One region of the Methylobacterium sp. Leaf89 genome, then DNA from elsewhere that is predicted to be linked to it. Evidence: predicted binding sites of a transcription regulator. Region 1 holds the regulator's gene; the other holds the start of a gene.
The links. The regulator LexA, encoded in region 1, represses DNA repair genes until DNA is damaged. The targets are predictions, from matches to a motif close to TGTTCNNNNTGTGTTCNG.

Region 1 (7,595 bases):
GGACGTCGATGTAGGCGAGGGAAACACCGTCGGAATCGAAGCGCTGCATGGGCTCGGGCCTTATCGGTCGGGGCATGGTCCCGCCTCCTTGAACCGTCGGGCGCGCGGACGGAAGCCCACCGGTGGCGCATGGGCGCACATGAAAGCGGCGGCAGGTTGCCCTGCCGCCGCGTTTCGCCGAACCGGATCGTCCGATCGGATCAGAAGGTGATGCCGGTCTCAAGCATGTAGCGCTCCTGCGAGGTCTTCAGGCCGCTGCGGCCGAAGCCGAGGCCGGGCGTGATGTCGTAGAGCTGCACGGTCGAGAACTCGCCGCGGACGAAGTAGCGATCGAAGGTGAAGGTCGGGGTCACGGTGAAGGAGAAGGCCGAGCTACCGGCGCCGTAGAGCACCGAGGTCTGACCGAACGGATTGTTGCGATTGCCGCTCTGGCTGATGTACTCCACGCGGCCCGCGAGGGCGAAGTTGTCCGTGAAGGCGTAGCTGGCGAGGAGGGCGCCGCCGATGGTTTCGGCGCCGGCGAGGCCCAGGACGGCGTTCTGCTCCACGTTGGTGTACTGGACGTACGGCGTCACGATCCAGGGACCGTCCGCATAGGTGTAGTTGGCACTGATGATGCTGCTGTTCTGCAGCGAGACGGGCGTGGCGTACTGGAAGCGAAGGCCGCGACGACCGAACGGGTCCGCGAAGTCGAAATTGGTGTAGCTGGAGAAGTGCGTGCCGCCGTTGATGCCCACCGTGTTGGCGGGGTCGATCTTGTAGGTGATCGCACCCGTGACCCAGTTGATCTCGCCGGAATAGAAGCCGTCGGTCGCGGCGAACGAGGCCGCCCACGGACCATCCGAGTAGTTCACCTGCACACCCTGGTTGATCACGTTCTCCTGGCCGAAGAGGAGGCCGCGCGAGATGTTCAGGTTCTGGAAGGTGAACGGCAGCTCGGAGCCGATCAGGGTCGGCATCCGACCGCCCTGGATCGACCAGTTGTCGTTGATCACGTACTTTCCGAACACGATCGGCGCCGGGGAATACAGCAGGTCCGTCTGGTCGAAGGTGCCGTAGATCGGCAGGCCGAGGCCGGGGATCGAGTAGGCGCCGAAGGCGGCGTAGAACTGGAACGGGCCGTCGGCCTTCTGGATGAAGCCCATCAGGTTCGAGACGTCCACGCGGCCGGCCCGGTCACTCGGCAGCGGAGCGGGCGAGAACGTGTACTGGTTGGGCTGGGTGTAGAAGTAGCCCGTGACCGCACCGCCGACATAGACGTCGCCGAAGGCGCCGAGCGTCAGGCAGGACGGGTTCGGGTTCTGCTTGATGACGCCGCCATAGGCCGGGAAGGTGATCTCGGCCTTGCACGGCGCGGGCGGGGCAGGGACCGCCAGCACCTTCGCCGGCATGTCGGCCGCGAAGGCGCAGACCGAGGACAGCAGGACGGCGGAAAGGGCGAGAAGCGAGCGCTGCATGGCGATGGGAACTCTGCGGGAGGATCTGCGTTACGGCGACGTTCTCAAAGGTTCCCGGTTACGGCAAAGCTATCCTTTGTGCAGACGCCTATTTTTCGGGCAATCAGGGCCGCTCGAACTGGGTTTCGGTCGTGGTGTTGCCGCAATGGAACAGGTCTGAGCACCAGATCCGGTCTCGACCATTGTCCTCAGCTTCCGAAGTGGCGCGAAGGTCCGGTCTGATCTGCGGCCGACCGCATTCGCCCGGAGGGGTCGGTGCGGGCTGATCGGCCCGGAATGTCCGGGACCTTTCGATCCTCCCGCGGCGGCGTCGCTTGCCGCCGCGTCCGTGCGCTGGCATCAGCACGCACGATGAAAGACACGCAGCCCTACGGCACTTACGCTCCCACAGGCCTCGTCGCGCGCATCGCTCGGCAGACGGGCCGGATCTCCTACGCGAGCTGGGCCGGGCGACGCCTCGCCCTGTTCCTGCGCCGCGTGGCGATCGGGCTGCTGCGCGGCGCCCCTCTGGACGTCGAACGCTACGGCGCCCGCATGCGGCTCTACCCCTACAACAACAACTGCGAGAAGAAGGTGCTCTTCACGCCGCAGTTCTTCGATCCGGAGGAGCGCGCACTTCTCCGGGCGAAGCTTCAGCCCGGCTGCACCTTCCTGGATATCGGCGCGAATATCGGTGCCTACGCGCTGTTCGTGGCGGCCTTCGCGGGGCCGCGCGCCCGGATCCTGGCCGTCGAGCCGCAGCCGGACGTATTCGACCGCCTGACCTACAACATCGCTCAGAATCCGTTTGGAACGGTCAAGGCGGTGGCCTGCGCGGTCGCCGACAAGGCGGGGGAACTCACCCTGTTCGTGGATCCCCGCAACCGGGGGGAATCGAGCCTGAAGATCGTCGGGACGAACGAGGGCGCGCAGATTCGTGTGCCGGCCGTGCCCCTGCTCGATCTCGCCCTCGGCGAGGGCATCGCGCGCATCGACGCGATGAAGCTCGACGTCGAGGGCGCCGAGGACCTGATCCTCGAACCCTTCCTGCGGGCCGCCCCCGCGAGCCTCCACCCGCGGCTGCTCATCGTCGAGAACGGCACCGACCAGTGGCAGATCGACCTGCCCGCCTTGCTCGAGCAGCACGGCTATCGCCGGATCGCTCGCACCCGCCTCAACCTGATCTTCGAGCGGGCCGACTGACGGGCCCGCGCGGTTCTTCTGGGACGCGCGCCCTACAGCACCGGGATGGCGTCGGCCACGGCGATGCCGACCGGGTCGATGCGGCAGCGATGGGCGTGGACGGCGACGCCGGCCGCCCGAGCGGCCTGAAGCGCCCGGTCGAAGGCAGGATCGAGGTCCCGCGCGGCATCGAAGCGATCCGCCCACATCTGCACCACGATGATGACCATGGCACGGCCCCCGGCCTCGATGACGGCCGCGAGGTCCGTCATGTGGCGGGCGCTGCGGGCGGCGACGCAATCGGGAAATTCCGCGAGGCCGGGGCTGCGCATCAGGTGACAGTTCTTCACCTCGACATGGCAGGGCGGCATCCCCTCCCCGGTGGCGAGGAAGTCGACCCGGCTGGCACGGGCGTAGCGGACTTCGGGGCGCAGGCCCGTGTAGCCGGCGAGGCAGGGCAGGCCGCTGGCGGCGAAGGCCTCCGCCACCAGGGCGTTCGGCCGCATCGTGTTGATGCCGACCCATTGCCGGCCGCCGGGCAGATCCGCCTCCACCAGTTCCCAGGAAAAGGGGAGCTTGCGCGTCGGGCTCCGGACGTCGGACAACAGGGCCCGCGCGCCCGGCACCGCAAGTCCCAGCATCGCCCCCGGGTTGGGGCAATGGGCCGTGATCACGGACCCGTCGGCAAGCTGCAGGTCGGCGAGAAAGCGCTTGTAGCGACGCACCAGGCGCGCCTCGATCAGGGGCGAAGGGAAGCGCATCGCGGGTCCGGGGCAAGAAACGGGTTGATACGGGCCCCCGTCGACGGGGAATCGGGCCGTCGTGAGGCGCCCGGGCTGGTCAGTACCGACCGGATGCGACAGAATTCGCGCGGCGCGCCCGGGTCGATGACCGGGAAAGCCGCAGTTCGTCCGCGAGGCCGCCATGTTCAATCTGTTCGACATCCTTCAGGCGCAGGCGGGCCCCAACGCGCAGGGTTTCGGACGGCAGTTCGGTTTGTCGCCGGAGCAGAGCCTGCGCGCGATGGAAGCCCTGCTTCCGGCCCTCACGATGGGGCTGCAGCGGAACGTCGCCCAGGATCCGACCGGCTTCGCCCACCTCTTCAATCTCGTCGGCCCCGCCGCGCCGAAGGCGTCGAGCGCGACGCCGCAGATGGACATGCTGGTCCAGCAACTCTTCGGCTCGCCCCATCTGAGTCAGGCCGTTCTGCAGCAGGCCGCTGCCGTCAGCGGCGTGGCGATGCCGGCCTTGAAGCAGATGCTGCCGATCATGGCCGGCATGGTGGTGGCGGGGATCGTCCACGTCATGATCAACCAGCCGCCTGCCGCGGCGCCGGCCCCGCGCGCCGAGGCGAACCCCTTCGGCTTCCCGCCCAATGCCTGGTCGGAGATGATGCAGGCGTTCCTGAACTCCGGCGCCAAGGCCCCGAAGCCCGCGACGCCCTCGCCCCAGGCGCGACCGCGTGCGGCGTCGACGTGGCTCGCGGCTTCGCCCCGGCCGGAGTCCGCCGCGCCGGACAGGTCGGCCACGGAAGCGCCCTTCGACGTGATGCAGCAGATGTTCCAGACGGGCCTGGAGGTGCAGCAGGAGAACGCCCGCGCGATGCAGCGCCTGTTCGATACCTTCTGGCAGGATCCCCGCAATCCCACCGAGACGGGCGGCAACGGTTCGGGTGACCGGCCCAAGGCAGGGCGCACCGGGCAGCGCTAGCCGAAGACCCGCCGTCGGCGACGCCGGCAGAGGATGGCACAGAACCGATCGTCGCCGGGCCATCGACCCGAGGGCGCGGCGCCCTGCCGACCGGTCCCGACGCCGGCCGTCCAACTCGTTCGTCGGATCGGGGCACCACTCGATCGCAGCGATGGCCGCAGCGGCAGGCCGGCGTGGCGCTCGGGCGACGCCCAGATCTGCCCTTCCCGAAGGGATCGAACGGATCGGGCCCGAGAGGCTTGAGATGGGAACCCTTGCAGAACACTTACGGAACGTTTAACGTGTTCGTGGTTTGTTTCTAGTGCCACCCGCCGCGATCCGTTGCGCTAACGAAGAGTGTCCCGCATGTTGACGCGTAAGCAGCTGGACCTGCTCCAGTTCATCCAGCTTCGGATGCGCGAGAGCGGCGTTCCCCCGTCGTTCGACGAGATGAAGGACGCCCTCGACCTGAAGTCGAAGTCGGGCATTCACCGCCTGATCACGGCCCTGGAGGAGCGCGGCTTCCTGCGCCGGCTGCCCAACAGGGCGCGGGCCATCGAGGTGATCCGGATGCCGGAGAGCCTCGGGGGGAATGCGGGCGCCCCGCGCGCCGCTCCGGCCTCCGAGGTTCGCCGCTTCACGCCGAGCGTGGTCGAAGGCGGCAAGGGCAAGGGCCTGCCGGCCGGCGCATCGGTGTCCCGACTGCCGACCACGCAGGCCACCGACGAGAGCGGTCGGGCCGTGACCATCCCGGTGATGGGTCGGATCGCGGCCGGTACGCCCATCTCGGCCATCCAGGAACAGAGCCATTCGGTGACGATGTCGCCGGATTTCCTGGCCGGCGGCGAGCATTACGCCCTGGAGGTGCGCGGCGATTCGATGGTCGATGCCGGGATCCTCGACGGCGACCTGGTGGTCATCCGCAAGCAGGACACCGCCAATACGGGCGACATCATCGTGGCCCTCATCGACGACGAGGAGGCGACGCTGAAGCGCCTGCGCCGGCGTGGATCGTCCATCGCCCTGGAAGCGGCGAATCCGGCCTACGAGACGCGGGTCCTCGGGCCGGATCGGGTGCAGATCCAGGGACGTCTCGTCAGTCTGGTGCGCCGCTACTGAAGGGGGTCCCCGTCCGGTTCATCGCCGGACGGATCCGACGGGTCGCGGGTGCGATCGGGGATTTCCGGTAAGACCGACGCCGGCGGTGTAGAAGATGGCAAGGACGTTCCCGGCGGGTCCAACGGCTTGCGCAAAGGCGTCGCACGCCAGGGCACGACATCCCCGGGATGCTTCGCGGAGGCGAGGGGCGGCCCATCGCGGGTGAGGCGAATCGCGGTCGCACCGTGCGATCCCAGGAAATCCCGGTCGATGACGATCGATGCGGCGCAGCCCCCGGGCGTGGATTGCCGGGTGATCAGGATGTCGGCCCTGGCGCAGTCCTCTCCGAGGGCACGCTTGTCGGTGGTCAGGGCGAGCACGCGGCCGTCGGGTGTGGTCAGGGTACAGCCCAGGCGATCGCAGCGCGCGCCCTCGAACCCCGTGACGTCCTGCACCCGTCGGTCGTCTCCATCGGCCTTGAGCCATTGCGCGAGCACGAAGGGGGGCGGCCGGCCAAGGGTGGCGAGCCGCCCGTTGCGCTGGCGGATGGCGGCGCCCGCCCCCTCCCGATCGACGTAGATGTCGTAGCGATCCGGGGCAGCCGCACAGGCGATGCCGATCGCTGCCGGAATGAGGCCGAGCCAGCGCAGCGACGAGGCCGGGAGCGTCAGGACGATCAGGGCGGCGGCCAGGAGGCCGAGGGCCCCCGTGCCGAAGGCCGGGACCACGACGACGGCGTTGCCGAAGCCCGCGATCCAGGTCGAGATGGTCAGCATCCCCCGCACCGCCAGGCCCATGGCCCACCAGACCGGCTGATCCAGCGCGAACGGATAGGCGAGGATGCCCAGAACCGCTGACGGCATCACCGCCAGGGAGACCAGCGGCAGGGTGAGCGCATTGCCCACCAGCCCGAAGGGCTGCACCGTCTGGAAGTGGTAGGTGGCGAAGGGCGCGGTGGCGATCTGGGCCACGAGCGTCGTGGCCAGGGTTCCCAGGACCGCCGCGGTCGCCAGGGCGACGATCCGGGGGAGCAGGCCGGCACCGTCGCGATGTCGCCCGCGTCCGGCGATCAGCGGCGCGCAGGCGATCAGGCCGGCCACCGCCGCGAACGACATCTGGAAGCTCGGGCCGAGGAGGCCGTCCGGCTCGCGGGCCAGGGCGATCAGGGCGGCGAGGGCTAGGTTTCGCATGCTGAGCGCCGGGCGATCGACCAGGATCGCGCCGAGCATCACGAGGGTCATGATCAGCGAGCGCTCGGCGGCGATGTCCCAGCCGGAGAAGACGCAGTAGGCCGTCACGCCCACCATGGCGACGGCAGCGGCGATCTTCTTGATCGGCCAGTGCAGCGCCGCGAACGGAACGAGGGCCAGGAGCGCCCGCACGAGCCAGAACACCACGCCGGCCGCCAGGACCATGTGAAGGCCCGAGATCGAGACGACGTGGTAGATGCCGGCGGCGCGCAGGATGTCGTTGGTCTCGGGGCTGATCAGGCCGCGCTTGCCCGTCACCAGGGCCGCCGCCACCGCCCCGGCCTGTCCGCCGTTGGCGTCGGTGATGCGGCGCGTCAGGGCGTTGCGGGCCACGTCGACGGCGGCCGCGAGGCGGATCTGCCAGTCCGCGCTCTCGGCCGGCGGTCGCAGGTCGACCTTGCCGACGAGGGAGCCCACCGCGCCGATCTCACGGAAGAAGGCATCCCGGGCGAAATCGTAGCCTCCGGGGCGGGCGGCTTCCGGCGGCGGAAGCAGGCGCGCGGTCGCGGCGATGCGGTCGCCCGGCTTCAGGGTATTCGCCTTGCGGTAGGAGACCCGCACCCGGACCGGGCGGACCTCGGCGCCGAGGGTGCCGAAGCTCTCGACGCGGAGGATCAGGCGCGCCCCCTCCTCCCGCTCGTCCAGCCCTTCGATGGTGCCCACCAGCGGACCGATCGTGGTGCGGGCGAGGATCGGCCCGTCGACCGAGCGGACCCGCGCGGCGGCCGCCGCGAAGCCCAGGAGGGCGGCGACGGCGGCGAGCACCAGGGCCAGGCCGAACGGGCGCGCCACGAGGAGGGGCGTCGTCGCGGCGAGCAAGGCGGCGGCCGCGAGCGGCGCCAGGAGCGACGGCGTCCCCTGCGTACCGAGGAAGAACGCGAGGATGCCACATCCGAACGCGACGGCGAGCCAGGCGAAGAGCCGGCGCTGCTCGATCTCG
Region 2 (7,595 bases), on a different contig from region 1:
GGCGAGCAGGTTGGTCTGGCCGGCGATGCCCGAGATCAGGCCGACGACGTCCCCGATCCGGGCCGCGCCCGTGCTCAGGGCGTGAACCAGGCGGCCGGTGGCATCGGCCTGCCCCACCGCCCCCTGGGCCATCCGGGCCGAATCCGCGACCTGCCGGCCGATCTCCGCGACGGTGGCGCCGAGTTCCTCGGCCGCACCGGCCACCCGACCGACATTCTGCGCGGCCATCTCGGCGGCGCCGACCACGGACCCGGCGCGCCCCGCCGTGCCCTCTGCCGTTCCCGTCATGGTCTGCGCGCTGCCCTGCAGCGCCCCCGCCGCCTGCGTGACCCGGCTCAGGATGCCGCTCACCGTCGACTCGAAGGACCGGGCGGTCTGCCGCAGGGCGGCCCTGCGCTGCGCATCGGCGCCCGCCCGCGCCAGCGCGGTCTCCGATTCCAGAGCCTGCATGCGCTCCATCTGGGCGCGGATGGCGCCCTCGGAGGCCGCCTGCGCCGCGAAGGCCGTCGCGAGGGTGCGGGCGACCCAGGCCAGCACGCCCGTTTCGAGGATCAGGATGACCGCGTGCAGCATCACGCGGGCGAGGTCAAAGCGCTGGGCGGCGCCGGAGAAGATCAGGGCCGGCATCGCGAGGTTCAGGGTGAGGTGGTGCCCGGCGACGGCGGCGGCGCAGGCCACCAGGATGGTCCAGTCGCACCAGGCGACGCTCACCGCCAGGCCGGCGAAGAAATACATGTGCAGGTCGACCTGCCACGGATGCCCGGCGAAGGCCGAGAGCAGGATCGCGGCCATGCCGATCAGGGACAGGCTGCTCACCAGCCGGGTCGCCGGGCCGATGGCGGAGCGCCGCCACATCAGCGTGCTGAGGCCGGCGAGGGCGCCGGCAACCGACACCGGCACCAGCATCGGATTGCCGGCGATCCAGGCCGCGAGCACGACGATCGGCAGGTGCAGCCAGAGGAGGCCGATGAGGAAGCGGCCGAAACGCTGCCGAAGGGTGTCGAGGGTCGTCATCGCCGGGTCGGATCCAGAGGGGAGCGTCGGGGTCTTCGGGTCGGAGCGATCAGGTTCGCGAGGCGGGCGTGCAGCCCGTCGCGAACCGGGCGTCGGGGACGAGCCGGGCTCCGGACGCGTCGAGCCGGGAGACGCGGTCGGAGGATCCGGCGCGCGCCGCCAGGCCGGCCGGCAGGATCGGGGTCGCGAGGATCGCCACGGGTCCGCGGAGCCGGTTCGGGCGATGGGCCTGGGCGTCGATCACGAGGAAACCCGTCCGCCTGAATGGTGTCCTGTGAGAATAGGGGCGAACAGTCTAAGGAGCGGTTACAGGGCCGTCTGGGATCGGGGAGGTCCCCGCGCCGGTCTGCCTGTCTCGTCCGATCGATCCGCGTCCTTCGTAACGACCGCCCCGCGCGGACGCATCGCGTCCGTTTGGTCCGACGAGAAGTCCGGATTTCCTTGCGACGGGTTTGTTCGGTCCGTCGCGCCACCGCGGTCGCCATCGCCGCGGCGCGGATTGGCATAACGCTCCGTTCACGGTATGTCCCTAACGCTCGGACGGCGCGATCTTCGCGCCCGGAGCCGCGCCAGCCATGACCCAGTCCGCATGACCGTTCCCGTTCGCATCCTCGGCATCGATCCGGGCCTGCGGCGCACCGGCTGGGGCGTCGTCACGGCCACGGGGACCAAGCTCGCCTACGTGGATTGCGGCGTCGTCACCTCGGACGGGGACTTGCCGCTCGCCCTGCGCCTGCGCGAGCTCTACGAGGGCATCACCCGCATCGTCGGGGCCTTCCAGCCGGACGAGGTCTCGGTCGAGGAGACCTTCGTCAACAAGGACGCGCAGGCGACGCTGAAGCTCGGCCATGCCCGCGCGGTGGCGCTGCTGGTCCCGGCGCTCGCCGGCATGCCGGTGTTCGAGTATTCCGCCAACCTGATCAAGAAGACGGTCGCGGGCTCGGGACATGCCGACAAGGTCCAGATCCAGGCCATGGTGAAGTTCCTGCTGCCGAAGGCCGAGTTCAGGGTGGCCGACGCGGCGGATGCGCTCGCCATCGCCATCACCCACAACAGCCACCGGGGCGCCCATGCCCTCAAGCGCCAGCACGCCCCCGTGGCCGGGACGAGCAGCCTGGCGGCGGCCCGCATCGCGGCGGCCCTGGCGCGCACCTGACCGCGCCGCGCCCTGGACTCCGCCCGGGCGCTTGTGCAGTGCCTCTGTGCGCGACGCGCGCGCGGGGCGGAGATCGAACGGAATGGCCCACCAGGGAACGACGCGGCCGGCGCTGCCGGTCGGCGAGACGCTGCGGGAGGGCGTGCGGTCCGCGCTTCCGGCGATCCGCGCCCTCGGCTCGGCGACCACCGCGGCGTTCCTCGTCGTCCTGGCCAAGGAGGCGGCCCACACGCTGATGGGCGACCCGACGCGGCCCGCGCGCTTCCAGGACGACCTCTTCCTGGTCGACGGCCTCTGCACGATCCTGCTCGCCCCCTACTGGATGGCGATGTTCCGGCTCCTCCTCGGGGCCGACGGCTCCGTGCGGGCGGTCGTGGCGGGCCGGGCGGGGCCGTTCCAGGACTTCCTCGCCCTCGAGCTGTTCTGGCTTCTGGTCAGCGGGGTGCTGGACCGGGGCCTCTCGCCGGAGCGGCTCGGTCCGGGTCCGCTGATCGTCGGCCTGCTCGCCTGGATCGCCCTCCTGCTCCTGCAGATCTGGACCAGCCTGCTCGCGCCGGCCCTGGCGGTCGGCGCCCCCGAGGCGACCCTGCGCGGCGTGCTCGCGATGACCCGCGGATCGGCCGCCCGGATCGGCGTGATCCTCGTGGCCACGATCCTGCCGCTCGGCCTCGTGGACCGGATGCTGCACGCGCCCGAGCGCTCCGGGGCCGACCTACCCCCCGTCGTCCTGGCCGTCCGGATCCTCGCCTCCAGCCTGATCGACATGGCGCTGCTCGTCCTGGTGACGGCCCTCCTCGCCGCGATCTACCGGCGCCTGGGGCCGTCGGGGCGCGGCCTCACTCCACGGCCTTGAACTCGCCCTCGAGCCGCAGGGACACCTCGTCGCCGAGGAGCGGCAGGAAGGCGTTGATGCCGAAATCCGAGCGCTTGATCACCGCCCGTCCGTCGAAGCCGACCGTGTAGGCCTGGTTCACCGGGTTGATCCCGGCCTGGTTGAAGGTGGCGTCGAAGGCCACCGGCCGCGTCACCCCCTTGAGCGTCAGGTCGCCGTTGACCCGCGCGGTGGCGGGGCTCGTCGGCTCGATGCTGGTCGCGGTGAACGTGGCCTTGGGGAACTTTGCGGTGTCGAAGAAGTCCGGCGCCTTGAGGTGCTGGTTGAGCCGGTCGTTGAGCCCGTTGACGCTGTCGGTGCCGATGGTGACCGTGAGGGTGGATTTGGCCGGCTCCTTCGGGTCGAGCACCGCCTGCGCGGTCACGTCGGTGATCTGGCCGTAATAGGTCGAGAAACCGAGGTGGCTCACCGACCAGGTGATCTTGCCGTGGGCGGAATCGAGCACGTAGGCGCCCGGACGCACCTGGGTCGGATCGCTGGAGGGCGCGGCCGGTGCCGGCGTGGCCGGTGCCGGTGTCGGCGTCTCGGCCGCCCGGGCCGCGCCGGCGGTGAACAGGAGCCCGGAGGCGAGGAGCAGCGCGGTCTGGCGCATCGAGACGGTCATCCGTGTGTGTCGGGCAGGGCGCCTTTGATTTCACGAACGCCGCGCGGCCTCAAGGCGGGCCGGCCGCCGTCGCGACGGAGCACATGGCGCTCGGGCGCGCCGGCCTGTAGGCAATCCGCCGACGGATGGGCATCCGGCGGCGCGAGGGATGGGCGAGGCGATGATCGGCAAGCTGAAGGGCGTGGTGGATTCCTATGGCGAGGATTTCGTGATCCTCGACGTGCAGGGCGTCGGCTACGTGGTCCACTGCTCCGCCCGGACGCTCCAGCGCCTGCCCGGCATCGGCGAGGCGGCGGACCTCGCCATCGAGACCCATGTCCGGGAGGACATGATCCGGCTCTACGGCTTCCGCTCGGATGCCGAGCGCGAGTGGTTCCGCCTGCTCCAGACCGTGCAGGGCGTGGGCAGCAAGGTCGCCCTCGGCCTGCTCTCGGTGCTCGAGCCCGCGGCCCTCGCCTCGGCCATCGCCATGGGCGACAAGGGCGCGGTGGCGCGGGCCCCCGGCGTCGGCCCGCGCCTCGCCGCCCGCCTCGTGGCGGAACTCAAGGACAAGGCCCCGGCCTTCGCGCCCATCGATCCCGCGGTGATCGCGCTGTCCGGCGCGGTCGAGGCCCGCACGGCGCCGCAGCCCGTCGCCGACGCCATCTCGGCCCTGGTCAATCTCGGCTACGCCCCGGTCCAGGCCTCCGCGGCGATCGCCGAGGCCCTCAAGAACGCGGGCGAGGGCGCCGAGGCCAAGACCCTCATCCGGCTGGGATTGCGCGAACTCGCCCGGTGACGGCCCGTCGATCGTTGGGGCGCGACGGAATTGTGCCCTTGACGCTCGCCATTCCCGTTGCCAGTTTGGAAGGAGACAGCTAACCTGCTGAAAGTAAAGCAGTTTTCAATTGTTCTAATCTACGCGCCAATCCGATGCACGGGCTCAGCTTTTGCGCTCTGGCGTCAGCACCGCCTCAGATTCGACGAAGTGGCCGGGTGAAACCCCCACCCGGCGGCCTCTACCCGACACGCGAGCCACGCACGAGTCACGGTCCCGCATGATCGTCTGTTCCTGCAACGTCCTGTCCGATCGCGCGGTGCGCGCCTGCCTGCATCGCGGCCCGGATTGTCCGCGCACGCCGGCCCAGGTCCAGGCCTGCCTCGGGTGCAGCCCGAAATGCGGGCGCTGCGCCCGGACCATCCGCGGCATCCTGCAGAACGCCCTCGAAAATGCCCGCGATGAGGCCGCGCATGCGTGCACGGCGACTTGCGCGAGCTCCTGTAGTTTGGTCAAGGTCCAGGCTGCGGAGGAGGGGATCGCCGCCTGAGCGCCCATTCCGGGTGCTGAAGCTCCCCTCCGGCTGAACGTGCCTCAAGGGAGATTGGGCGGATGAAGGGTGATGCGAAGGTCGTCGAGTACCTCAATCGGGGACTGCGCAGCGAGCTCACGGCGGTCAGCCAGTACTGGCTCCATTTCCGCATGCTCAACGACTGGGGTTACATCGAGCTCGCCAAGTTCTGGCGCAAGGAATCCATCGAGGAGATGAACCACGCGGATCGGTTCGTCGACCGGATCCTGTTCCTCGACGGCTTCCCGAACCTGCAGGAACTCGATCCCCTGCGGATCGGTCAGAATGTCCAGGAGATCATCGAGTGCGATCTCGCCGCTGAGAACGAGGCGCGCGCGCTGTACCTCGAGGCGGCCAAGTACTGTGATTCGATCAACGACCGGGTGTCGAAGCGCCTGTTCGAGGATCTGGCCGAGGACGAGGAGGGCCATATCGACTTCCTCGAGACGCAGCTGGAGCTGATCGGCCAGATCGGCCTGCCGCTCTACGCCCAGAAGCACATCGGCGGCCTGGAGCCGATCGCTCCCGAAGCCGAATAAAGGTAGGAATGATGGGGCGCCGGGCTTCGAGGCCCGGCGCTCAAACGGATAGGACGCGAAAGTAGATATCGCGCAGGGGCAGCACCGCCTGGATCGTCGAAAGATCGAGGACCTCATCGAGGCCATCGATCACCCGATACCCGCTCCAGCGTCCTTCGATGCGGTCGAAGACCTCGAGATGCGGCCGGTCCCGCGCCACCAGCACATAGTGCTGAAGTGAGGCGAGCTGCTGATAGACGGCCCACTTCTCGAAGCGATCCCGGGCCTCGGTCCCAGGCGAGAGCACCTCGACCAGGACCGTGGGATTCTCAACAGACGTTGCGCCTGGTTCGATGTCGCCGCAGACGACGAGCACATCCGGAAGCATCGCGGCCTCCAGGGTTTTGCTCTTCATGTAGAATGTTTCGGTGAAGGTCTGGCAGGACGATCCCTTCGCGCGAAAACCGACTTCCAGGCCCAGGGCGATGTTCTGGACGATCCGCGCATGCTCCCAGCGCGCGCCGACCATCATCCGGACCACGCGTCCCCCGATCAGCTCCCAGCGCTCGTTACGGGGCTTATCGGCCAGCAACTCCTCGAAGTCGTCGAGGGCCATCCGTTCGAATTCCTGCGACGCACCGCCCACGGGAAGCTCTCCGCCTGCGACGAACCAGCGCCCCACACGCCCTGCGCCGCGACGGGAATGTAGCGCGAACGGCGCCGTTATGCGACATCCGCCAGGAGAACAGATGATGGACGCTGGCCCCGGCCCCCACCGAGAATCCGTGTGAGCAAACCTGCGAGACCCACCTCGAAGGCATCGGCGCCCAAATCGCCGACCCTCCATCCGCTTCCCGAATCGCTCCTCACGCCCGAGCGGCGCGAGGACGACCTGGAGCAGTCGATCCGGCCCTTGAGCCTGTCCGAATTCATCGGACAGCGGGCGGCGCGCGCCAACATGAGCATCTTCATCGAGTCGGCCAAGAAGACCGGTTCGGCCCTGGACCACGTGCTGTTCGTCGGGCCGCCCGGCCTCGGCAAGACGACGCTGGCGCAGATCGTTGCCCGCGAACTCGGGGTGAACTTCCGCTCCACCTCCGGCCCGGTCATCGCCAAGGCGGGCGACCTCGCCGCCCAGCTGACGAACCTGGAAGAGCGCGACGTGCTCTTCATCGACGAGATCCACCGCCTCAATCCGGCGGTGGAGGAGATCCTCTATCCGGCGATGGAGGATTACCAGCTCGACCTCATCATCGGCGAGGGGCCGGCCGCCCGCTCGGTGAAGATCGAGCTGCCCAAGTTCACCCTGGTCGGGGCCACCACCCGCGCCGGCCTGCTGACCACGCCCCTGCGCGACCGGTTCGGCATTCCGATCCGGCTGGAATTCTATGACGTCGACGAGCTCGAGCTGATCGTCAGCCGGGGCGCCCGGGTGCTCGGCCTCGGCATGTCGCCGGAGGGCGCCAACGAGATCGCCAAGCGCGCCCGGGGGACGCCCCGCATCGCCGGGCGGCTGCTGCGCCGGGTGCGCGACTTCGCCATCGTGGCCGATGCGCCCACGGTGACCCGCGCCATCGCCGACCGGGCGCTGCAACTCCTCGACGTCGATCCGGCGGGCCTCGACGTGATGGACCGCAAGTACCTGACGATGATCGCGAGCTCCTTCAACGGCGGGCCGGTCGGGATCGAGACCATCGCGGCCGCGCTGTCGGAGCCCCGCGACGCGATCGAGGACATCATCGAGCCGTTCCTGATCCAGAAGGGGTTCGTCCAGCGCACCCCGCGCGGGCGCATGCTCACGCCCCACGCCTTCCGCCACATGGGCTTTCCCGAGCCCCGGCGCGAACCGAGCGGGCAGTTCGGCCTGTTCAACGCCGGCGATCCGGACGCCTGAACGGCGTGCGGCCGAGGGATCGTACCAAATCCTTCCGATCCCTACGGGATGGCGGATTTGGGCTTCGCTCGAGCGGACCCCGTATCAGGCCGCGTCGCGCTGGTGCGTCCGGTCGGACCGCGCGTCCGCGCGATCCGGCGGGGCGAAGGTCCGGCGGGTCAGGATGTCCGTGAGGTCGGGCGCCGGCCG

Region 2: a site for LexA is predicted at 1,528-1,545, ahead of ruvC (crossover junction endodeoxyribonuclease RuvC). Genes of this name have one in related genera too.

The regions. Positions count from the first base shown of each region.
Region 1 covers NZ_LMML01000032.1:20,516-28,110, forward strand. Annotated here, with positions in the region: gene ASF18_RS22380 (alpha/beta fold hydrolase) at 1-49, opposite strand, end outside; gene ASF18_RS22385 (outer membrane beta-barrel protein) at 201-1,463, opposite strand; gene ASF18_RS22390 (FkbM family methyltransferase) at 1,809-2,639, shown strand; gene sfsA (DNA/RNA nuclease SfsA) at 2,672-3,379, opposite strand; gene ASF18_RS22400 (DUF937 domain-containing protein) at 3,543-4,328, shown strand; gene lexA (transcriptional repressor LexA) at 4,674-5,426, shown strand; gene ASF18_RS22410 (ComEC/Rec2 family competence protein) at 5,420-7,595, opposite strand, start outside.
Region 2 covers NZ_LMML01000028.1:586,499-594,093, forward strand. Annotated here, with positions in the region: partial or broken gene ASF18_RS13960 (chemotaxis protein) at 1-1,014, opposite strand, end outside; gene ASF18_RS13965 (hypothetical protein) at 1,064-1,258, opposite strand; gene ruvC (crossover junction endodeoxyribonuclease RuvC) at 1,604-2,170, shown strand; gene ASF18_RS13975 (hypothetical protein) at 2,253-3,023, shown strand; gene ASF18_RS13980 (YceI family protein) at 3,007-3,654, opposite strand; gene ruvA (Holliday junction branch migration protein RuvA) at 3,827-4,444, shown strand; gene ASF18_RS13990 ((2Fe-2S)-binding protein) at 4,704-4,973, shown strand; gene bfr (bacterioferritin) at 5,036-5,533, shown strand; gene ASF18_RS14000 (Uma2 family endonuclease) at 5,574-6,128, opposite strand; gene ruvB (Holliday junction branch migration DNA helicase RuvB) at 6,405-7,406, shown strand; gene ASF18_RS14010 (EAL domain-containing protein) at 7,491-7,595, opposite strand, start outside.